3 regions of the Streptomyces sp. NPDC024017 genome follow, and region 3 is predicted to be linked to each of the others. Evidence: predicted binding sites of a transcription regulator. Region 3 holds the regulator's gene; each other region holds the start of a gene.

Evidence for each region. The regulator HrcA, encoded in region 3, represses chaperone genes, less so after heat shock. The targets are predictions, from matches to a motif close to TTNGCACTCNGNNNNNCNGAGTGCNAA.
Region 1: the regulator HrcA is predicted to act here: its motif matches at 2,914-2,940, upstream of groES (co-chaperone GroES).
Region 2: the regulator HrcA is predicted to act here: its motif matches at 2,455-2,481, upstream of groL (chaperonin GroEL).

What each region holds. Positions count from the first base shown of each region.
Region 1 is NZ_JBEZYZ010000014.1:50,506-58,151, reverse strand. It holds gene AB0G20_RS32575 (hypothetical protein) at 1-590, opposite strand, end outside; gene groL (chaperonin GroEL) at 765-2,390, opposite strand; gene groES (co-chaperone GroES) at 2,506-2,814, opposite strand; gene AB0G20_RS32560 (polysaccharide deacetylase family protein) at 2,984-3,733, opposite strand; gene AB0G20_RS32555 (polysaccharide deacetylase family protein) at 3,730-4,665, opposite strand; gene AB0G20_RS32550 (methyltransferase domain-containing protein) at 4,785-5,954, shown strand; gene AB0G20_RS32545 (FAD-dependent monooxygenase) at 6,043-7,488, opposite strand.
Region 2 is NZ_JBEZYZ010000006.1:78,035-85,680, reverse strand. It holds gene AB0G20_RS17450 (NADH:flavin oxidoreductase) at 1-471, opposite strand, end outside; gene groL (chaperonin GroEL) at 702-2,327, opposite strand; gene AB0G20_RS17440 (cold-shock protein) at 2,661-2,864, opposite strand; gene AB0G20_RS17435 (ubiquitin-like small modifier protein 1) at 3,311-3,586, opposite strand; gene thrC (threonine synthase) at 3,672-4,958, opposite strand; SAM riboswitch class I at 4,977-5,133, opposite strand; gene AB0G20_RS17425 (glucosyl-3-phosphoglycerate synthase) at 5,314-6,258, shown strand; gene AB0G20_RS17420 (trehalose-6-phosphate synthase) at 6,332-7,646, shown strand, end outside.
Region 3 is NZ_JBEZYZ010000001.1:468,581-476,226, reverse strand. It holds gene AB0G20_RS02225 (HAMP domain-containing protein) at 1-360, opposite strand, end outside; gene AB0G20_RS02220 (SpoIIE family protein phosphatase) at 673-2,760, shown strand; gene hemW (radical SAM family heme chaperone HemW) at 2,788-4,020, shown strand; gene AB0G20_RS02210 (DUF3097 domain-containing protein) at 4,126-4,926, opposite strand; gene AB0G20_RS02205 (MBL fold metallo-hydrolase) at 4,958-5,689, opposite strand; gene hrcA (heat-inducible transcriptional repressor HrcA) at 5,861-6,877, shown strand; gene dnaJ (molecular chaperone DnaJ) at 6,877-7,646, shown strand, end outside.

The DNA.
Region 1 (7,646 bases), on a different contig from region 3:
GACTTGCGCGCCTTCTTGCGCAGTTCGAGCCGTGCAGTGAGGTCACCGACGGTCATGACCAGGCCGTTGGCCCGGTCGGCGGTGTCGGGGCGGTAGCCGTACGGTGCCCACAGGCGCACGGCGGGGGCGTGCGGGCCCCAGACGTCCACGCGTACCGAGCGCCGGTCCACGGCGACGGTCACCCGTCCGGCCGGGCCGGGCGCGTGGCGGCGCGCGATCCACAGCGGCACGCCCTCCGCCTGCGCCCGTGCGGCGAGGTCGGCCACGTGGTCCGGCCCGCCGCACCTGCGTACCGCCAGTTCGCCCAGCGCGCGGGCGAAGTCGGCAGCCTGACGGGTCTTCAGGGGGGTGGTGGTGCCGGTCACGCGGGTGACCGGGACCACGCCGGGGCCCTGGGGCAGCATCCCCAGGGGGCGTTCGGTGCCCCCGCCGCCGAGCCAGCAGCCCCGCAGGAACGCTTCTGCCATGGCGGCGAGGTTCAGTTCGTCCAGCGGGGTCGTCCTGCCGCCCCTGCGCAGTCCGTCCTCGGTGAGCCGCACCGTCCGCGCCAGCGGGTTGCGGGACCGTTCCCCGTAGAGCACCTGGTTCATCCCTACCCCCTCATGATCCGACTGCTCTGCGGGTAGACCGTCGCCGGCCCCGGTGCGGTTCCCTGATCGGCGGGGAAAGGCACACGGCGAAGGCCCGGCAACCCCGTCTCCGGGGTGCCGGGCCTTCGCTCGGGCTCGGGCGAGCTGACGTCGTCAGCCCTCAGCCGTCATGCCTCAGTGGGAGTGGCCGTGGCTGTGGCCACCGGCGGCCGGCTCCTCCTCTTCCTTCTTCTCGACGACCAGGGTCTCGGTCGTGAGGAGGAGGGAGGCGATGGAGGCGGCGTTCTCCAGGGCGGAGCGGGTGACCTTGACCGGGTCGATGACGCCGGCCTTGACCAGGTCGCCGTACTCGCCGGTGGCGGCGTTGAAGCCCTGGCCCTTCTCGAGCTCGGCGACCTTGGAGGTGATGACGTAACCCTCCAGGCCGGCGTTCTCGGCGATCCAGCGCAGCGGCTCGACGGCGGCCTTGCGGACGACGGCGACACCGGTGGCCTCGTCGCCGGTCTTGCCGAGGTTGCCCTCGAGGACCTTGACGGCGTGGACGAGCGCGGAGCCACCACCGGAGACGATGCCCTCCTCGACCGCGGCGCGGGTCGCGGAGATGGCGTCCTCCAGACGGTGCTTGCGCTCCTTGAGCTCGACCTCGGTGGCGGCACCCACACGGATGACGCACACGCCGCCGGCCAGCTTCGCGAGGCGCTCCTGGAGCTTCTCGCGGTCCCAGTCGGAGTCGGTGGACTCGATCTCGGCCTTGATCTGGGAGACGCGGCCCTGCACGTCGTCCTTGTTGCCGGCACCGTCGACGACCGTGGTGTCGTCCTTGGTGACGGTGACGCGGCGGGCGGAGCCGAGCACGTCCAGGCCGACCTGGTCGAGCTTGAGGCCGACCTCCTCGGAGACGACGGTGGCGCCGGTGAGGACCGCCAGGTCCTGCAGCATCGCCTTGCGGCGGTCGCCGAAGCCGGGGGCCTTCACCGCGACGGCGTTGAAGGTGCCGCGGATCTTGTTCACGACGAGGGTGGACAGGGCCTCGCCCTCGACGTCCTCGGCGATGATCAGCAGCGGCTTGGAGGCGTTGGACTGGATGACCTTCTCCAGCAGCGGCAGGAGGTCCGCGATGGCGGAGATCTTGCCCTGCGTGATGAGGATGTACGGGTCGTCCAGGACGGCTTCCATGCGCTCCTGGTCCGTCACGAAGTACGGCGACAGGTAGCCCTTGTCGAAGGCCATGCCCTCGGTGAAGTCCAGCTCCAGACCGAAGGTGTTGGACTCCTCGACGGTGATGACACCGTCCTTGCCCACCTTGTCCATCGCCTCGGCGATGAGCTCGCCGACCTGCGAGTCCTGGGCGGACAGACCGGCGACGGCGGCGATGTCGGACTTCTCGTCGATCGGCCGGGCGGTCGCGAGGAGTTCCTCGGAAACAGCGGCGACGGCGGCGTCGATGCCCTTCTTCAGGGCGGCCGGGGAGGCACCGGCGGCGACGTTCTTGAGGCCCTCGCGCACGAGCGCCTGGGCGAGCACGGTCGCGGTGGTCGTACCGTCACCCGCGATGTCGTTGGTCTTGGTCGCCACCTCCTTGACCAGCTGGGCACCGAGGTTCTCGTACGGGTCCTCGACCTCGACCTCACGGGCGATGGTCACACCGTCGTTGGTGATGGTGGGAGCGCCGAACTTCTTGTCGATGACGACGTTGCGGCCCTTGGGGCCGATCGTCACCTTGACCGTGTCGGCAAGCTTGTTGACGCCGCGCTCGAGGGCGCGACGGGCGTCCTCGTCGAACTTCAGGATCTTCGCCATGGGAGCGTGAGCCCTCTTCCGGAATCAGGGGTTACGGCACTGCGCCCCGGGCGCCCGGCTTCATAGCGATCGCGGGGGCCAGGGGCGCAGTTCAAAGCAATGTGCTTGGGGTGAATTACTTCTCGATGATCGCGAGCACGTCGCGAGCCGAGAGGACGAGGTACTCCTCGCCGTTGTACTTCACCTCGGTGCCGCCGTACTTGCTGTAGAGCACGACGTCGCCGACGGAGACGTCGAGCGGAAGACGGTTACCGTCCTCGAAGCGGCCCGGGCCCACGGCCAGGACGACGCCCTCCTGGGGCTTCTCCTTGGCAGTGTCCGGGATGACCAGGCCAGAGGCGGTGGTCTGCTCGGCGTCGAGCGGCTGGACCACAATGCGGTCCTCGAGCGGCTTGATGGCAACCTTGGAGCTGGTGGTCGTCACGATCCGACCTCCCCCTTCGGAGATCTCACGGGGTTAACTGTCTGAGGTGGCGACCAGGTCGATCCGTCGTCGCGGGTGCCGGACCTGCCCGTCGCTGTGTTGGCACTCTCCAGGGGGGAGTGCCAGAACCGAGACTATGACTGCGATTAGCACTCGGTCAAGCGGACTGCTAATTGCCGACCGCGCGTCGGCCCGGTGCTCTCTCCAGGTAGTCCTCCAGCCGACCCACCCGCAGCCCTCTGCGCTCGACCTCGCGCAGCAGCCGGACCGTCCGTTCCGTCAGGCTCGGGGACAACGACTCGCCCGACGGCACCGAGACGATGTCGCCCGCCCGCAGGCCGGGCCTGCCCCGGGTGTAGCTCAGTTCGCCGTCGGCGTTCAGGGACGCGCGCCACAGGACGACCGCGGTGATGCCGCAGTCGGCAGCGGCACGCAGGGTCGCCCGGTCGTAGGTGCCGTAGGGCGGGCGGAAGAGGCGGGGGCTGATACCGAAGCGGGAGCGGAGTTTGTGCTGCTGGCCGCAGATCTCGGCGCGCTGGCCGGCATAGGGCAGGCCGCGCAGGGCGGGGTGGTCGAGGGTGTGGTTCTGGATGGACGCGCCGACCGCGCGCAGCCGGGCGAAGTGGCCGTAGCCGGGTCCCACGACGCTGTCCGTGAGGAACATGCTGACCGGCAGCCGTCGTTCGCGCACGAGGCCGACGAAGCGGGGGTCGCGTTCGGCGCCGTCGTCGTAGGTGAGGAAGACGACCTTGTCCCGGGTGGGGACGTGGTCCACCACGGGGGGCAGGTGGCCGGTGCGGTTCACCGCGTGCGCCGGGTCCTGGGCCCGGCCGTCGGCGGTGCCCGGCCGCTGGTCCGCCACCCCGGCGCAGCCGGCCAGCAGGACCGTGCACAGCAGGGCGGCGGCCGGCCGCCTCACAGGTAGTCCTCCAGCCGCCCCACCGCGTACCCCTGGGCCGTGACCTTGTTCAGGAAGCGGCGGACCATGTCGGCCATCGTGCCCTTCCACTGTTCAGGGCCCCGGAAGTGCGTGAGGACGATGTCCCCCGGGCGCAGCTTGCGGTCCCCTTCGCGGTACTCCCAGTGGTCGGCGAAGACCTCCTGGTTCCACAGGGGCACGTACGCGATGCCGCAGGCCTTGGCGGCGCGCAGGGTCGCCCGGTCGTAGCTGCCGAAGGGCGGGCGGAAGAGGTCGGGGCGTTTGCCGAACCGCTTCTCCATGTAGCGCTGCATGCCGCAGATCTCGCGCTTCTGCGCACGGTACGACTGGCCCCGCAGGTTGGGGTGGTGGAGGGTGTGGTTGTTCAGGACCACGCCCCTGGACTGCATCGTGCGGAAGTAGCGGGGGTCGTCCTTGACCAGGTAGCCGCTGAGGAAGGCGGTGTACGGGACGTCCAGGTCGCTCATCATCCGCAGGAACGCCCGGTCCTTCTCGGCGCCGTCGTCGATGGTGAGGAAGACGACCTTGTCCCGGGTGGGGACCGTGGTGAAGACGGGCGGGAGGTTCAGCCGCCGGTGGCCCTCCACCTCGAAGCCCTTGCGGGTCCTGATCCTCGGCTTCTTCTCAGGGGCCGGCGGGGCGGTCAGTGGGACCTTGCGCAGGTCCCAGCGGTGCGCGGCGGCGGCCCGGGCGGCGTGCGCGGCGCGCAGCTTGGTGGCGTAGGTGTCGAGCGCGCGGGCCGGGGGCGCGTCGAGGGGCTGCTGCCCGCCTGCCGGGGCGACCTGGTCGCCGCCGTCCTGCGCGCAGCCTGAGGCGATCGCGGCGAGGACGAGCACGGCGAGGCCGATCCGTACGCCGGCGGACGCCCGCCCCGACGCCCGGCTTTTGTCATTTTGTACGACTGCTCGCATGGTGCCGGATCCTCGCAGCCCCCTCCCGTCGATCCCGGCCCGACACCGCGGCCGGCGCCCCACCATCCACCGACTGGCCCACACGTCTCCCGCCCGCCGACGTGGCCGACAATGATCCGGTGAACGACCTCGCTCCCCTCCTCACCCCCGAAGGCCGCGCCCTCCTCGACGAGGTGCGGGACACCGACCCGGCGCAGGAGCTGGCCGTCGCGACCCGGCTGCGCCGCGAGCACCCCGCCGAGCTGGTGTCGGCGGCGCTCGGGCAGGCGCGGCTGCGGCAGCGGGCGGTGGTGAAGTTCGGGGCCGAGGACGCGGGCCGGATGTTCTTCACCCCGAACGGCGTCGAGCAGTCGACCCGGGCGAGCGTGGCGGCCTACCGGGCCCGGCGCATGGCCGAGCTGGGCATCACCTCGGTCGCCGACCTGTGCTGCGGCATCGGCGGTGACGCCATCGCGCTGGCCCGCGCCGGGATCCGGGTGCTGGCCGTGGACCGGGACCCGCAGACGGCCGCGGCGGCGCGCGCGAACGCCGACGCACTGGGCCTGGCCGGTCTCATCGAGGTGCGCGAGGCGGACGTCACGGACATGGACACGGCCGGTTTCGACGCCGTGTTCGTCGACCCCGCCCGGCGCGGCGGCCGCGGCCGGATCTTCGACCCCGAGGCCTACTCACCGCCCCTGTCCTGGGCCGTCTCCGCCGCCCGCCGGGCCCCTCGCGCCGCCGCGCTGAAGATCGCCCCCGGCATCCCGCACGAGGCGGTCCCCGAGGACGCCGAGGCCGAGTGGATCTCCGACGGCGGGGACGTCAAGGAGGCGGTGCTGTGGTTCGGCACCGAGCCGGGGGCGGTCCGGGCGACCCTCCTGCCGGGCCCCCGCTCCCTGCTCTCGCGCGGCCTGCCCGACCCGGAGGTCCGCCCGCCCGGCCGCTACCTCTACGAGCCCGACGGCGCCGTCATCCGCGCCCACCTGGTCGCCGAGGTGGCCGACCAGGTCGACGGCGGACTGCTCGACGCGACCATCGCGTACGTCACGGCCGACGCCCTGCGCCCGACCCCGTACGCCACGGCCTACGAGATCACCGACCACCTCCCCTTCAACGTCAAGAAGCTGAAGGCCCTGCTGCGGGAGAGGCAGGTCGGCACGCTGACCGTGAAGAAGCGGGGCTCGGCGGTCGAGCCGGAGGAGCTCCGCAGGAAGGTCAAACCGCAGGGCCCGCACGCGGCCACGGTGTTCCTGACCCGGGTCGCGGGGGCACCGGCGATGCTCATCGGGCACCCCGCCCGGGCCTAGGCCGTGTCGTTTCGATCAGCCCGGCCGTGAGGTGCGGCGCCTCTCGGCCGCCGACCCCGCGACGCCGGGGTGATCCAGCCGAGAGGGCCTAGCCCAGATAGCGGGCCACCGCCTCCTCGATCCCCGCCGCGTCCGCACCCTCCGCCGCCCAGGCCACGTATCCGTCGGGCCGCACCAGGACGGTCGTCCGGCGGTCGCCCGCCCAGCGCTCCACGGTCAGCCACCCCTCACGGACACCGGGGCCGTCGTACGTCCCGGGCGTGATCAGCACGAACCGGCCGCCGCGCAGCGCCTCGTAGAGCCGGCCGTCCTTCAGGGCGACGTCGGGGACGCGGGTGCCGGTGAGGCGGTGGGCACCGCGGGGGGCGGGGTAGGCGTAGCCGATCCCGGTGATCTGCCCCAGGGCCTTGCGCTGGACGGGCGGGGCCATGTCGACGAACGCGGAGACGAGGGCGCGGGCGGCACGCAGCAGCGGATTTTGCGCGCGGGCCAGCCGGACCAGTCCGCCACTGCTGCGCAGCACCGCCTTGCCGACGGGGTGGCGCTCGGCCTCGTAGCTGTCGAGGAGCCCTTCGGGCGCCCGGCCCTGGACGGCCGCGGCGAGCTTCCAGCTCAGGTTGGCGGCGTCCTGGAGGCCGGTGTTCATGCCCTGCCCGCCGGCCGGGGAGTGGATGTGCGCGGCGTCCCCGGCGAGGAAGACCCGCCCGACCCGGTAGTGCGGTGCCTGGCGCTCGTCACTGTGGAAACGGGAGAGCCAGCGGGCGTCGTGCATGCCGTAGTCGGTGCCCAGGGCACGGCGGGTGATCTCCTTGACCTCGTCGAGGTCGAGCGGGGCGTCGTCGGAGACCTCGTTGCGGCGGTTCCAGCCCATGACCCGGTACCAGCCGTCGCCGAAGTAGGCGATCATCGCGAAAGCGTCGCCGCGGCCGTTGACGGTGAGGACACCCTCGGGCTTCTCGGCCAGCCGGACATCGGCCAGGATCAGCGACTTGATGACGGAGACACCGGGGAAGTCCAGGCCGATCGCCTCCCGCACGGCGCTCCGGTGACCGTCGGCGCCGACGACATAGGCCGCCCGGCGGGTGACGACCGCCCCGTCCGCACCGCGCACGTCGAGGTCGACCCCCTCGTCGTCCTGCCGCAGCCCCACGACCTCGCTCTCGTACGCGAACTCCACCCCGGCCTCCCGGGCCCGCCGCTCCAGGAGCCGCTCGACCTCGTACTGCGGGGTGATGAGCAGGAACGGGAAACGCGAGGGCAGCGTGCTCAGATCGAGGGAGAGGCGGCGGAAGAGCCGCAGGCCGGTGATGGTGTCGCCGGTGGTGAGGAGTTCCTCGGCGAGGCCGCGGGCGTCGAGCTGCTCCAGGGTGCGTGCGTGCACCCCGAAGGCGCGGGAGAGGTTGCTGATCTTGCGCGGCCGCTTCTCGACGAGGGTCACGGTGACGCCGGCTGTGGCGAGGTCACCGGCGAGGAGGAGGCCGCTGGGGCCGGAACCGACGACGATCACGGTGCGGTGGGTGGCGGTGCCGTTCATGGTGGCCTCCTGTTGCCAACGCTTGCTTGCCATCGCCTGTTGCCAACGAATGTTGGCCAACGCTCGTTGACGAAGATAGTGAGGCACCGAGGGGGTGTCAACGGGTGTTGGCAAACATCCGTTGGCGAACACTTGTTGACCTACACCCGTTGGCCTAC
Region 2 (7,646 bases), on a different contig from region 3:
GATGACGGCGTCGATGTCGGCCTGCGTCATGGCCTTGCCGGTGGGCTCCGTCGCGCCGATGCGCAGGCCGGAGGGGCCGACGGCCGGCGCGTCGGCGACGGGCGGCTCGCCCTGGTTGCGGACCATGCCGATGTGCCACAGCTGCGGCACGATCGTGCCGCCCGCGGCGTGCACCGCTTCGGCGACCTTGGCCCAGCCCGCGAGCTGCTCGTCGCCGTGGAACCGCGGCACGCGGTCGCTCTGCCCGGCCGAGTCGTGGCCGACGTAGGTGCCCTCGGTGACGATCAGGCCGACTCCGGCGGCGGCGCGGCGCGCGTAGTACGACACGACGTCCTCGCCGGGCACACCGCCCGGGGAGAACATGCGGGTCATCGGCGCCATCGCGATCCGGTTCGGAACGGTCAGGCCGCCCAGCGATACGGGCCGGGACAGGATTTCGGCGGCGCGGGAAGCGGAGGCGGCGACAGTCACGTGGGGGCTCCCTCGGGGGTACCGGATGGTATGTGCATACGCATAGGACGCATGGTTCAACCACCCGGCCCGGCCGCGGCATCCCGTCCGCGCTGTGATCCCGGACACGCGAGAGGGCGCACCCCCGAACATGCGACAGGGCGCGCCCCCGGACACGCCCGAGGGCGGCACCCCCTGCCGGAACAGGAAGTACCGCCCTCGGTAAGACCGTTGATCAACCCTCAGGTCGATCAGAAGTCCATGTCACCGCCCGGCATGCCGCCGCCGGCCGGGGCAGCGCCCGCCTTCTCCGGCTTGTCGGCGATGACGGCCTCGGTGGTGAGGAACAGCGCGGCGATGGAGGCGGCGTTCTGCAGCGCGGAACGGGTCACCTTCGCCGGGTCGATGATGCCCTCGGCGATCATGTCGACGTACTCACCGGTCGCGGCGTTCAGGCCGTGGCCGACGGTGAGGTTGCGGACCTTCTCCACGACGACGCCGCCCTCGAGACCACCGTTGACGGCGATCTGCTTCAGCGGGGCCTCCAGCGCGAGCTTCACGGCGTTGGCGCCGGTCGCCTCGTCACCTTCGAGCTCCAGCTTCTCGAAGACCTGGGAGGCCTGCAGCAGGGCCACGCCACCACCGGCGACGATGCCCTCCTCGACGGCCGCCTTGGCGTTGCGCACGGCGTCCTCGATGCGGTGCTTGCGCTCCTTGAGCTCCACCTCGGTGGCGGCACCGGCCTTGATGACCGCGACACCGCCGGCGAGCTTCGCCAGGCGCTCCTGCAGCTTCTCGCGGTCGTAGTCCGAGTCGCTGTTCTCGATCTCGGCGCGGATCTGGTTGACGCGGCCCTGGACCTGGTCGGCCGAGCCGGCACCGTCGACGATGGTGGTCTCGTCCTTGGTGATGACGACCTTGCGGGCCTTGCCCAGCAGGTCGACCGTGGCGTTCTCCAGCTTGAGGCCGACCTCCTCGGAGATCACCTCGCCGCCGGTGAGGATGCCGATGTCCTGCAGCATCGCCTTGCGGCGGTCGCCGAAGCCCGGGGCCTTGACGGCGACGGACTTGAAGGTGCCGCGGATCTTGTTGACGACCAGGGTCGACAGGGCCTCGCCCTCGACGTCCTCGGCGATGATCAGCAGCGGCTTGCCCGACTGCATGACCTTCTCCAGGAGCGGGAGCAGGTCCTTGACGTTGGAGATCTTGGAGTTCGCGATCAGGATGTACGGGTCGTCGAGGACGGCCTCCATACGCTCCATGTCGGTGGCGAAGTACGCCGAGATGTAGCCCTTGTCGAAGCGCATACCCTCGGTGAGCTCCAGCTCCAGACCGAAGGTCTGGGACTCCTCGACGGTGATGACGCCTTCCTTGCCGACCTTGTCCATGGCCTCGGCGATGAGCTCGCCGATCTGGGTGTCGGCGGCGGAGATGGAGGCCGTGGAGGCGATCTGCTCCTTGGTCTCGACGTCCTTCGCCTGCTCCAGCAGGGCGGCGGAGACGGCCTCGACGGCCTTCTCGATACCGCGCTTGAGGGCCATCGGGTTGGCGCCGGCGGCTACGTTGCGCAGACCCTCGCGCACCAGGGCCTGGGCGAGAACGGTCGCGGTGGTCGTACCGTCACCGGCGACGTCGTCCGTCTTCTTGGCGACTTCCTTGACCAGCTCGGCGCCGATCTTCTCGTACGGGTCCTCGAGCTCGATCTCCTTGGCGATGGAGACACCATCGTTGGTGATCGTGGGCGCGCCCCACTTCTTCTCGAGGACGACGTTGCGGCCCTTGGGGCCGAGCGTCACCTTGACGGCGTCCGCGAGCTGGTTCATGCCGCGCTCGAGGCCGCGCCGCGCCTCCTCGTCGAACGCGATGATCTTGGCCATGTGAAGTGGTCCCTCCAGGACTGGGGGTGATTACTTCGGACCGCGCCCGCGCCCGCGACGGACGGCTCGCTTGCCTCGTGGTTCCTTCCCCACCTGGCCTGCGGGCCTCACCGACCCGGTCCTTACGTTGTCACTCTCACCTTCAGAGTGCTAACGCAATGATTAGCACTCGACCCCTGCGAGTGCAAGCGCCTCCCCGGGATCGGGCGGGGGCGTCAGCCGCCCGCGAACACCGTCCGGCAGCCCTTTCGAACAGGCCGAAGGGCCCGCACCCCGGGGGGTACGGGCCCTTCTGAGAAGACCGGTCGCTTGAGCGTTGGTCGTGGTGCGCGTTCAGGCAGCGACGCGAACCATGTCGGCCTGCGGCCCCTTCTGACCCTGCGAGATCTCGAACTCGACCCGCTGGCCCTCTTCAAGGGTGCGGTAGCCGTCCATCTGAATCGCGCTGTAGTGGACGAAAACATCCGCACCACCGTCGACCGCGATGAAGCCGTACCCCTTCTCCGCGTTGAACCACTTGACGGTGCCCTGAGCCATGCCTAACTCCCCTATTACTGGCCCTTGCACAGATCCACACTTCGCGGATCCGGGTCAGACCTCACCCCCCACGGTTGGGGGCGTGCGCCGGAACGCGTCGACCGCGGCTGAATGTATCTGTCCAACTGCCGTCTGCAACAGGTCAATCGGACGAGAATTCTGGACGCAACGGGTCCGGAATGTGGGGAGAATTCGCCCGAATTCAGGGCAAGTCGGGCTACACAAAGGGAGCAAAAGCCGCAAAAGATGCGCACACTTTGGCTACATCTTGTCGGGCTCGCGGCAGGAATTCAGGGTTCCGATCAAGGGATCGGGATCGCGTTCCCCAACTGTACCGCGCTCAATCACACAGAATTGCCCCCTCCGCTTCTCTCACGGAGGGGGCAATTCGATGAACTCTCGGTAATCGTCGTTACCGAAGGTAACAAACGGGCCGGTCGACCGGTTCAGCCACCGGCGACGGCGGGAATGATCGACACGCCGGCACCGTCCGGCGTGGCCGTCTCCAGACCCTGTTCGAACCGCACGTCGTCGTCGTTGACGTACACGTTGACGAAGCGACGCAGCTTGCCCTGGTCGTCCAGCACCCGGGCGGCGATCCCCGTGTGGTTCTTCTCCAGATCGGCGATCACCTCGCCGAGAGTCGCCCCGTCGGCGGCGACCTCGGCCTGCCCGCCGGTGTAGGTGCGCAGGATGGTGGGGATGCGAACGGTCACGCTCATGACTTCAAAACCTCCGGTTGGGTATCGCACCTAGGGGCGCGGGGAACTGCGCGACCAGCCCCCACCGGCCCGCAGCGAACGACGGTCAGACGAGACCGGCTTCCCGGAACGACTCCAGGCTGGGACGAATGGTCGCGGTCAGTCCGGTACCCGCGACCGCGTCCAGTGTCTTGAGACCATCGCCCGTGTTCAGCACCACGGTCGTCAACGACGGGTCCAGCGCGCCGCTCTCGATCAGCTTCTTCGTCACGCCCACCGTCACACCACCGGCGGTCTCCGCGAAGACGCCCTCGGTCCTCGCGAGCAGCTTGATCGCCTCGACGACCTGCTCGTCGGTCACGTCCTCCACGACACCGCCCGTGCGGCGCGCGATGTCGAGGACGTAGGGCCCGTCCGCCGGGTTGCCGATGGCGAGGGACTTGGCGATGGTGTCCGGCTTCTGGGGGCGCACGACGTCGTGGCCGGCCTTGAAGGCCGTCGACACCGGCGAGCAGCCTTCGGCCTGCGCACCGAAGATCTTGTACGGCTTGTCCTCGACCAGACCGAGCTTGATCAGCTCCTGCAGACCCTTGTCGATCTTCGTGAGCTGCGAGCCGGAGGCGATCGGCACCACGATCTGGTCCGGCAGCCGCCAGCCGAGCTGCTCGCAGATCTCGTACGCGAGGGTCTTGGAGCCCTCCGCGTAGTACGGCCGGAGGTTGACGTTGACGAAGCCCCAGCCCTCGCCGGCGGGGTCGCCGATCAGCTCGGAGCAGAAGCGGTTCACGTCGTCGTAGTTGCCCTGGATGCCGACGAGCTCACCGCCGTAGACCGCGGCCATGACGACCTTGCCCTGCTCCAGGTCGTGCGGGATGAACACGCAGGAGCGGAAGCCGGCGCGGGCCGCGGCGGCACCCACCGCACCGGCGAGGTTGCCGGTGGAGGAGCAGGAGAGGGTGGTGAAGCCGAAGGCGCGGGCGGCCTCCAGGGCCTGGGCGACGACGCGGTCCTTGAAGGAGTGCGTCGGGTTGCCGGAGTCGTCCTTGACGAAGAGCTTGCCGGCCTCGACACCGAGCTCGCGCGCCAGGTTGTCGGCCTTGACGAGCTTGGTCCAGCCGGGGTTGATGTTCGGCTTGTCCGCCACGTCGGCCGGGACGGGCAGCAGCGGGGCGTAACGCCAGATGTTCGCGGGACCCGCTTCGATCTGCTTGCGGAGCTCCTCGGTGTCGTACGCCGAGAAGTCGTAGGCGATCTCCAGCGGGCCGAAACACTCCTCGCAGGCGAAGACCGGGCCGAGGGGTACGCGGTGACCGCACTCGCGGCAGCTCAGGGCAGCCGCGGGACCCAGGTCTACGGTGGAGTCAGTGGTGCTTGCAACAGTCTGCACAGCCATGTGAGGCGAGGCCCTTTCTCCTCATCTTCCTCACGACGCATCTCGCCGTGAGACGGATTTGGCACCTTCCCTAGCCGGGAGCCTCGCGCAGGTGGTCGACAGTGACCTACGAGTACCGACTGGAGGGTTGCCGGGGCTTCAACGGGCCGTTTCCCTCTGCCCCTCTGGATGAGCTGTATGTGGTTGTAGGCGGCGGGCGACCCCGGACATGCGATGGTCATCCGCCTTGTTCAAGACTGTAACCGACGACCAGGACAGTTGAGATAGTCGTCCGAACCGCGAGATGACTGTACCCGTCAGCCGCTACCGCGGCGGGCAGTCCGTCCCGCCTGGAGAACGCAGAGGAGCCGCCACGGTGCTGGAAGAAGTCGAGCGCTGGCTGAGCACCCGTTCCTGGTCCGCGAACGAACGCCCGCTCCATAAGATCCTGGCCGCCAAACAGCGCACGGGCCAGACGGTCAGCGTCGTGCTGCCCGCCCTCAACGAGGAGGCGACGGTCGGCGACATCGTCGCCGTGATCCGCCACGACCTGATGCGGCAGGTCCCGCTCGTCGACGAGCTGGTCGTCGTCGACTCCGGCTCGACCGACCGTACGTCCGAGGTGGCCGCCGCCGCGGGCGCGCGGGTGGTGCACCGGGACGAGATACTCCCGCGCCTGCCCGCCGTGCCCGGCAAGGGCGAGGTGCTGTGGCGCTCGCTGCTCGTCACCCGCGGGGACGTCGTCTGCTTCGTCGACGCGGACCTCAGGGACTTCTCCTCCGACTTCGTCTCGGGGATCGTGGGCCCGCTGCTCACGGATCCGGACGTGGACCTGGTGAAGGCCATGTACGACCGGCCGCTCTCCGGTGCCGCCGGGCAGGGCGGCCGGGTCACCGAGCTGATGGCCAGGCCGCTGCTCAACATGCACTGGCCGCAGCTGGCCGGCTTCGTGCAGCCGCTCGGCGGCGAGTACGCGGCCCGCCGCTCGCTGCTGGAGCAGCTGCCGTTCCCCGTCGGGTACGGCGTGGAGCTGGGCATGCTGGTCGACGCCCTGCACCTGGTGGGGCTGGACGCCCTCGCCCAGGTGGACGTCGGGGTGCGCAAGCACCGGCACCAGGACGGTCAGGCGCTGGGCCGGATGGCCGCCGCGATCTACCGCACGGCCCAGCTGCGGCTGGCCCGCGGGCATCTGATCCGGCCGTCCCTGACGCAGTTCGAGCGGGCCGAGGACGGCTTCGAGCCGCGGACGTACTCCGTGGACACCGAGGAGCGTCCGCCGATGGTGGACATCGCCGAGTACCAGGCGCGGAGAGCGGCCTGACCGGGGCCGTTTTCGGCCGGGTACGGAAGATCCGTACGTTTGAGCGTTTCCGGGCCGGGCTAGGTTGAGGCTTATGGCTTCTACGTACGGTGCTGCACAGGTGCTGGTGGCCTCCAACCGCGGGCCGATCTCGTACACGGTGGGCGAGGACGGTTCGCTGGACGCCAAGCGGGGCGGCGGCGGGCTGGTCTCCGGGCTCTCCGCGATCGGCTCGGACGCGGATTCGCTGTGGGTGTGCTCGGCGCTGTCCGACGGCGACCGCGAGGCGGTCGGGCGCGGGGTCGGCGAGGACGGCGTGCGGATGCTGGACATCCCGGCCGACGTGCACGCCGACGCGTACAACGGCATCGCCAACTCGGTCCTGTGGTTCGTGCACCACATGCTCTACCAGACGCCTCTGGAGCCGGTCTTCGACGCGGGGTTCCGGCGGCAGTGGGCGTCCTACGAGACGTACAACCGGGCGTTCGCCGAAGCGCTGGCCGAGGAGGCGGCGCAGGGCGCTGCGGTCGTGGTGCAGGACTACCACCTGACGCTGGTCCCGGGCATGCTCCGCGAGCTGCGGCCCGACCTGCGGATCGGCCACTTCTCGCACACGCCGTGGGCGCCGCCCGAGTACTTCCGGATGCTGCCGGACGACGTGGCCGGGCAGGTGCTGCGCGGCATGCTCGGCGCGGACCGGCTGGGTTTCCTCACCGAGCGCTGGGCGGAGGCGTTCACCGCGTGCGCCGAGCAGTTCGCCGGCGGGCTCGGCGGCACGCGGGTCGGGGTGCACGGGCTGGGGGCCGACGCGGACTTCCTGCGCAAGCGGGCGCACGAGCCGGACGTCGAGGAGCGGATGGCCGCGCTGCGGGAGGAGATCGGCGAGGGCCGCCGCACCATCGTCCGGGTCGACCGCACCGAGCTGTCCAAGAACATCGTGCGCGGCCTGCTGGCCTACCGCCGGCTCCTGGAGACCCACGCCGAGTGGCGCGAGCGGGTGGTGCACGTCGCCTTCGCCTACCCGTCGCGTCAGGACCTAGCGGTGTACCGGGACTACACGGCCGAGGTGCAGCGGGTCTCGGACGAGATCAACGCCGAGTTCGGGACGCCGGGGTGGACCCCGGTCGTACTCAATCTGAAGGACGACTTCGCCCGCTCCCTGGCCGCGTACCGGCTGGCCGACGTGGCACTCGTCAACCCCATCCGCGACGGCATGAACCTCGTCGCCAAGGAGGTCCCGGTCGTCTCCGACGCGGGCTGCGCGCTGGTGCTGTCCCGGGAGGCCGGGGCCCACGAGGAGCTGGGCGAGGACGCGATCACGGTGAACCCCTACGACGTGACGGGCACGGCGGCGGCCCTGCACGAGGCGCTGTCGATGCGCCCGGAGGAACGCGCCGAGCGCGGCAAGC
Region 3 (7,646 bases):
GCGCGTGGCGTTTGTTGTGGGGGCGACCAGGGCGTCGAGCAGCTGGTTCACGTCGTTGACCCGGGAGGTCCACAGGCCCTGGCCCGGGCTGGCCGAGAGTCGCTCGTCGAGCCGGCCGTGCCGCACCAGCTCCCGTCTGACGCGCTGCACCTCGGAGGTGAAGTGGACGCTGCGGTCCATGATCTGGTTGAAGACCGCGGTGAGTTCGGCCACCATTCCGTGGCCGGATTCCGGCACCTTTGTGAAGTCGCCGTCGCGTGCCGCCGTCATGGCGGCCAGCAGGGGACGCAGCTCGGATGCACGAATCTGACCGTCTTCGTACCGGTCTTCGACCACAGGAGTAGCACTGTTCTCACTCATGGCGGCCCACTTCGGTAACTCGGCGCTTATGGGCGGGGTCAGTCTGTCACTCTGTCGGCATCGACTGTGGCGTATTCGTACGAACTGCCCGGGGAGCTGTCCATGGGGGCCATTCCGACGCAACGGGAGACCGCTTCCCGTGCCTCAGAGGCGCCTGCACACGCTTGGGAGACGCCCGTGCCCGTCCAGGAGGGGCCCGTTTCCGAGGAGCCCGCACCGTCCGCGGAGGTGATCACACCGTCCGCCGGGACACTCGCCCCCGATCAGCGTGCGCCGGTCTGCGCGGCGCCCGGGTCCGCCTCCGAGGCGCCCGTGCAGGAGCGCGCGCGGGCGCACGCAACCCTGTCCGGCAGTTCCAGCGCGCCGGGCGCCGCGCGCGCCCTGGTGCGCGGGGCGCTCGCCGAGTGGACCGGGCTCGGCCTGCCCGGCGCCGAGCACTTCACCGGCCGCCTCGCCGACGACGCCACGCTCGTCGTCAGCGAACTCGTCACGAACGCCGTCGTGCACGCCGGCACCGACGTCGAGCTGGAGTGCCGGCTGGAGGGCGACGCCCCGGACACGGCCGCGCTGGTGGTCGAGGTCTCCGACCACCACCCCTCCCGCGCGCCGCGCGGCAGCGAACCGGAGACGCCGCACGACACCCCCGAGTACGGGCGGGGCCTGCGGCTCGTCGGCGCGCTCTCCGAAGCGTGGGGGATCACGTACCGCACGGGCCGGAAGACCGTGTGGGCGCGGCTGCCCGCCGGGGGGTGCGCGGCGGGGGAGCAGATCGAGGCGTACGCCGGGGAGCACGCGCTGGCGCGCGGCCTGCGGGTGGCGGAGATCCTGGCGCCCGAGCCGCGCCCGGGCGACCAGGTGGGGGAGGCCGTACGCGCCTGGCGTGGCGGAGGAGACCTGTGGGACTCACGTGAGGGAGGGGAGACGTGGGACTCACGGGAGGGCGGAGAAGCCCGGGACTGGCCCGACTTGCGGGAGTCCCGTGACCTGCGTGACTGGAACGACTTACGGGACTGGCGGGACCGGCACGAGAGCCGACACGGACGCAACGGACCCGACGGCGCCTGGCTCGGCCGCGGCGCCCTCTCCTTCCTCGCCGAGGCCTCCGACCTGCTCGCCGGGCAGCTCGACGAGGACCTGGTCGCGGCCCTCGCCGGACAGCTGATCGTGCCCCGGCTGGCCGACTGGTGCGCGGTGTGGCTGGAGGACGAGGCCACCGGCGGCGGCTGGAGCGGCGGAGCCGGCGCGGGCGGACCGCGCCTCGCCCGGGTCTGGCACGGCAGCGAGAACCGCATCGAGGAGCTGCGTCGCGTCCTGGAGAAGGACCCGCCGCAGCCGTTCGACCCGATGGGGGCCTCCCCGTTCGAACGCGGCCGGGAGCAGGGCGGGTCCGGGCCCGTCGAGTACCCCTGGCCCGGCGAGGCGCTCGGTGACGGCGAGCCCGGCTCGGCCCTCGCGTACCGGCTGGTCGCCGGGGGACGCCCGCTGGGCACCCTCGTCATCGGGCGCTCCGGAACGGCCGGCTTCCCCGACGAGATCACCGGTCTCGTCGAGGACCTCAGCCGCCGGGTCGCCCTCGCCATCGGCGCCGCCCGGCAGTACGCCCGCCAGGCCACCATCAGCGCCGTCCTCCAGCGCGGACTGCTGCCCGGCGCCGTGGCCGAGATCCCCGGCATGCGCAGCGCCCTCGTCTACGAGCCGTGCGACAAGGGCGGGCCCAGCGGTGACTTCTACGACCTGTTCCCGGCGGGCGACGGCCGCTGGTGCTTCGCCGTCGGCGACGTCCAGGGCAAGGGGCCCGAGGCGGCCGTCGTCATCGGCCTGGCCCGGCCCTGGCTGCGGCTGCTGGCCCGCGAGGGCTACCGGGTCGCCGACGTCCTCGACCGCCTCAACCAGCTGCTGCTCGACGACGCCACGGAGGCCGCCGACGCGGCGGCCCGGGCACTGGTGGCCGCGGGGGCGCGGCCGACCCCGCCCGGCGACGGCCCCCAGACGCGCTTCCTGTCCCTGCTGTACGGGGAACTCGTCCCCTTCGACGGCGGTGTCCGCTGCACCGTCGCCTCCGCCGGGCACCCGCTGCCCCTGCTGCTCGGGGCGGGCGGCGAGGTCCACACGGCCGCCCAGCCCCAGACCCTCCTCGGCGTCATCGAGGACGCCACCTACACCAGCGAGACCTTCGAGCTGCGGTCCGGCGACACCCTGCTGTGCGTCACCGACGGCGTGACCGAGCGCCGCTCGGGCTCCCGCCAGTTCGACGACGGGGACGGGCTCGCGGCGGCGCTGGCCGGGTGCGCCGGGCTGGACGCCGAGCTGATAGCCGAGCGGATCAACCGGCTGGTGCACGAGTTCGGGGCGCGGCCGCCGGCGGACGATCTCGCACTGCTGGTGCTCCAGGCGGACTGACCGCGCGGGTGCTGGACAATGGAAGGCATGCCTTCCGCACTCCCCGACGGCGAGCCCGTCCCCGACGACGGCGCGCTGCCCGCATTCGCGCTCGCCGGGGCCACCGATCGTCCGCTCGGGTTCTACCTGCACGTTCCGTACTGCGCGACCCGCTGCGGCTACTGCGACTTCAACACGTACACCGCGACCGAGCTGCGCGGCACCGGCGGGGTGCTCGCGTCGCGCGACAACTACGCCGAGACGCTGGCCGACGAGGTCCGGCTGGCGCGCAAGGTGCTGGGCGACGACCCGCGGCCGGTCCGCACGGTGTTCGTGGGCGGGGGCACGCCCACGCTGCTGGACGCCGGTGATCTCGTACGGATGCTGCAGGCCGTCCGCGACGAGTTCGGCTTGGCGGAGGATGCCGAGGTCACGACGGAGGCGAATCCCGAGTCGGTCGATCCCGCGTACCTGGCGACGCTGCGCGAGGGGGGCTTCAACCGGATCTCCTTCGGGATGCAGAGCGCGCGGCAGCATGTGCTGAAGGTGCTGGACCGTACGCACACGCCGGGGCGGCCCGAGGCGTGCGTGGCGGAGGCCCGGGCGGCCGGGTTCGAGCATGTGAATCTCGACCTGATCTACGGCACGCCTGGTGAGTCCGACGACGACTGGCGGGCGTCGCTGGACGCGGTGCTGGGGGCCGGGCCGGACCATGTCAGCGCCTACGCCCTGATCGTCGAGGAGGGGACGCAGCTGGCCCGCCGGATCCGCCGGGGCGAGGTGCCGATGACCGACGACGACGTCCACGCCGACCGGTACCTGATCGCGGACGAGGTTCTCTCGGGTGCGGGCTTCGAGTGGTACGAGGTGTCGAACTGGGCGACCTCGCAGGCCGGGCGCTGTCTGCACAACGAGCTGTACTGGCGGGGGGCCGACTGGTGGGGCGCCGGGCCCGGTGCGCACAGCCATGTGGGCGGGGTGCGGTGGTGGAACGTGAAGCATCCGGGGGCGTACGCGGCCGCCCTGGCGGCGGGGCGCTCGCCCGGGGCCGGGCGGGAGCTGCTGAGCGACGAGGACCGGCGGGTCGAGCGGATTCTGCTGGAGCTGCGGCTCAGGGAGGGCGTACCGCTGTCCCTGCTCAGGCCGGAGGGGCTGGCCGCCTCGCGCAAGGCCTTGTCGGACGGACTGCTCCAGGAAGCCTCGTACGAGGAAGGGCGGGCCGTGCTGACCCTGCGGGGGCGGTTGCTGGCGGATGGGGTCGTGCGGGATCTGGTGGACTGAGGTGCTCGGTGTTCGTGCTGAGGCCGGGGGGTTTCGCAGCCCGGCGTAACGGGGTGCCGCTCTCCTTGGGACGGGTGCCGCCCCTAGCGGCACGCATGCCCGCAGCTACGCCGTCACGAAGTCGATCAGTTCCTCCACGCGGCCCAGCAGCTCCGGCTCCAGGTCCTTGTACGACCGCACCCCCGACAGGATCCGCTGCCAGGCCGCCCCCGTGTTCTCCGGCCAGCCCAGTGCCCTGCACACGCCCGTCTTCCAGTCCTGGCCACGCGGGACCCGTGGCCAGGATTCGATGCCCAGGGACGACGGTTTCACCGCCTCCCAGATGTCGATGTACGGGTGGCCGACGATCAGGGCGTGGTCGCTGGTGACGGACTGGGCGATGCGCCACTCCTTGGTGCCCGGCACCAGGTGGTCGACCAGGACGCCGAGGCGGGCGTCGGGGCCGGGCGCGAAGGCGTCCACGATCGACGGGAGGTCGTCGACGCCCTCCAGGTACTCCACGACCACGCCCTCGATGCGCAGGTCGTCGCCCCACACCCGTTCGACCAGCTCGGCGTCGTGGCGGCCCTCGACGTAGATGCGGCCGGCGCGGGCGACACGCGCGCGTGCGCCGGGGACGGCGACCGACCCGGAGGCCGTGCGGCTGGGACGTGCGGGGCCGCCCGGCGCCGGGCGGACGAGGGTCACCACCCTGCCCTCCAGCAGGAAGCCGCGCGGCTCCATCGGGAACACGCGGTGCTTGCCGAAGCGGTCCTCCAGCGTCACCGTGCCCGCCTCGCAGCGGATCACCGCGCCGCAGAAACCGGTCCCCGGCTCCTCCACCACCAGGCCCGGCTCCGCCGGAACCTCGGGCACCGGCTGGGGCTTCTTCCACGGCGGGGTCAGATCGGCGGAGTACTGGCGCATTCGAATGACGATAGGAGAAGCCGGTGGGTGATCACGGAGACACGCCGAAACGCGCCGCCAGGGCGTCCCGTTGCGCCCGCACGAACGCCGCGTCCACCACCGCTCCGTGACCGGGTACGTACACCGCGTCCTCACCGCCCAGGTCGAGCAGCCGGTCCAGGGCGGCCGGCCAGTGCGACGGCACCGCGTCGGGGCCCGCCTGGGGCTCGCCGGACTCCTCGACCAGGTCACCGCAGAACACCACCTCCGGATCGCCCGGCACCAGCACCGCCAGGTCGTGCGCGGTGTGTCCCGGCCCGACGTTCGCCAGCAGCACCTGGCACCCGCCGCCCAGGTCGAGGGTCCACTCGCCGGAGACCAGGTGGCCGGGCGGGGCCAGCCGCTCCGCCGCCTCCTCGGCCGTCGGCGCCGCCAGGCCGTGCCGGACCGCGTCCGCGCGCAACTCCGCCCGGTCCCGCACCCGCGTCAGCACCGCGTCCACGCCCACCGCCCCGAACACCTCGGTGTCCGTGAACGCCGGCGCCCCGAAGACATGGTCGAAGTGGGGATGGGTCAGCGCGAGATGCGTCACACGGTGACCCGTGAGCGACTGCGCCTGCGCGCGCAGCTTCGCGCCCTCGGCGAGGCTCGACCCCGCGTCGATCATGAGGGCCGCGCCCTCACCGGCGACCAGCCCCGCCGTGCAGTCCCACACCGGCAGCCGGCACCGCCCCACCCCGGCGGCGACGCGCTCCCATCCGAGGTCTTCCCAAGTCACCCTCATACGGCGACGCTAGCGGTGCACCCCGCTCGGGGTACGGCGCCGCACGACCAGCCTTGCCGGGGGTGTACCCCACCGCCGTACACTGGGCCGGGGAATGCTGGCACTCGCACGCGCAGAGTGCCAGGCTCGACAGGCAGGACAACGGGCGGACGACTTCTGGAGGTGTGCGCGATGCTCAGTGAACGCAGGCTTCAGGTGCTGCGCGCCATCGTCCAGGACTACGTCGGCACCGAGGAGCCGGTGGGCTCCAAGGCCCTCACCGAGCGGCACAGCCTCGGCGTCTCCCCGGCCACCGTCCGCAACGACATGGCGGCCCTCGAGGACGAGGGGTACATCGCCCAGCCGCACACCAGCGCCGGGCGCATCCCCACCGACAAGGGCTACCGGCTGTTCGTCGACAAGCTCGCCGGCGTCAAGCCGATGACCGCGCCCGAGCGGCGCGCGATCCAGAACTTCCTCGAGGGTGCCGTCGACCTCGACGACGTCGTGGCGCGTACGGTACGGCTGCTCGCGCAGCTCACGCGTCAGGTCGCCGTCGTGCAGTACCCGTCGCTGACCCGGTCCACCGTGCGGCATGTGGAGTTGCTCTCCCTGGCGCCCGCGCGCGTGATGCTCGTGCTGATCACGGACACCGGGCGGGTCGAGCAGCGGGTGGTCGACTGCCCGGCGCCCTTCGGCGACGCCTCGCTCGCGGATCTGCGCGCCCGGCTCAACAGCCGTGTGGCGAACCGCCGTTTCGCGGATGTGCCGAGTCTGGTGGAGGATCTCCCCGAGGCGTTCGAGCACGAGGACCGGGGTACGGTCTCTACGGTGCTCTCCACACTTCTGGAGACGCTCGTCGAGGAGAACGAGGAGCGGCTGATGATCGGCGGCACCGCCAATCTGACCCGCTTCGGGCATGACTTCCCCCTCACGATCCGGCCGGTGCTGGAGGCGCTGGAGGAGCAGGTCGTGCTCCTCAAGCTGCTCGGCGAGGCGAAGGATCCGGGCGTGACCGTACGGATCGGTCACGAGAACGCCCACGAAGGACTCAACTCCACGTCCGTCGTGTCGGTCGGCTACGGTTCGGGCGGCGAGGCAGTCGCCAAGCTCGGCGTGGTCGGACCGACCCGCATGGACTACCCGGGAACGATGGGAGCGGTACGCGCAGTGGCACGGTACGTCGGACAGATCCTGGCGGAGTCGTAGTGGCCACGGACTACTACGCCGTACTCGGCGTGCGCCGCGACGCGTCGCAGGAAGAGATCAAGAAGGCCTTCCGGCGGCTCGCCCGCGAGCTGCACCCGGACGTCAACCCCGATCCGAAGACCCAGGAGCGGTTCAAGGAGATCAACGCCGCTTACGAGGTGCTGTCGGACCCGCAGAAGAAGCAGGTCTACGACCTCGGCGGCGACCCGCTCTCGCAGGCCGGCGGCGGCGGCGCGGGCGGCTTCGGAGCCGGTGGCTTCGGGAACTTCTCGGACATCATGGACGCGTTCTTCGGCACGGCGTCGCAGCGCGGACCGCGCTCGCGCACCCGCCGCGGCCAGGACGCGATGATCCGCATCGAGATCGAGCTCGACGAGGCGGCCTTCGGCACGACGAAGGACATCCAGGTCGACACGGCCGTCGTCTGCAACACCTGCAACGGTGAGGGCGCGGCCCCGGGCACCTCCGCCCAGACGTGTGACATGTGCCGCGGCCGCGGTGAGGTCTCGCAGGTCACCCGGTCCTTCCTGGGCCAGGTCATGACGTCCCGCCCCTGCCCGCAGTGCCAGGGGTTCGGCACGGTCGTCCCGACTCCGTGCCCGGAGTGCGCGGGCGACGGCCGCGTCCGGTCCCGCCGCACGCTCACGGTCAAGATCCCGGCCGGTGTCGACAACGGCACCCGGATCCAGCTGGCCGGCGAGGGCGAGGTCGGTCCCGGCGGCGGTCCGGCCGGTGATCTCTACGTCGAGATCCACGAACTGCCGCACAG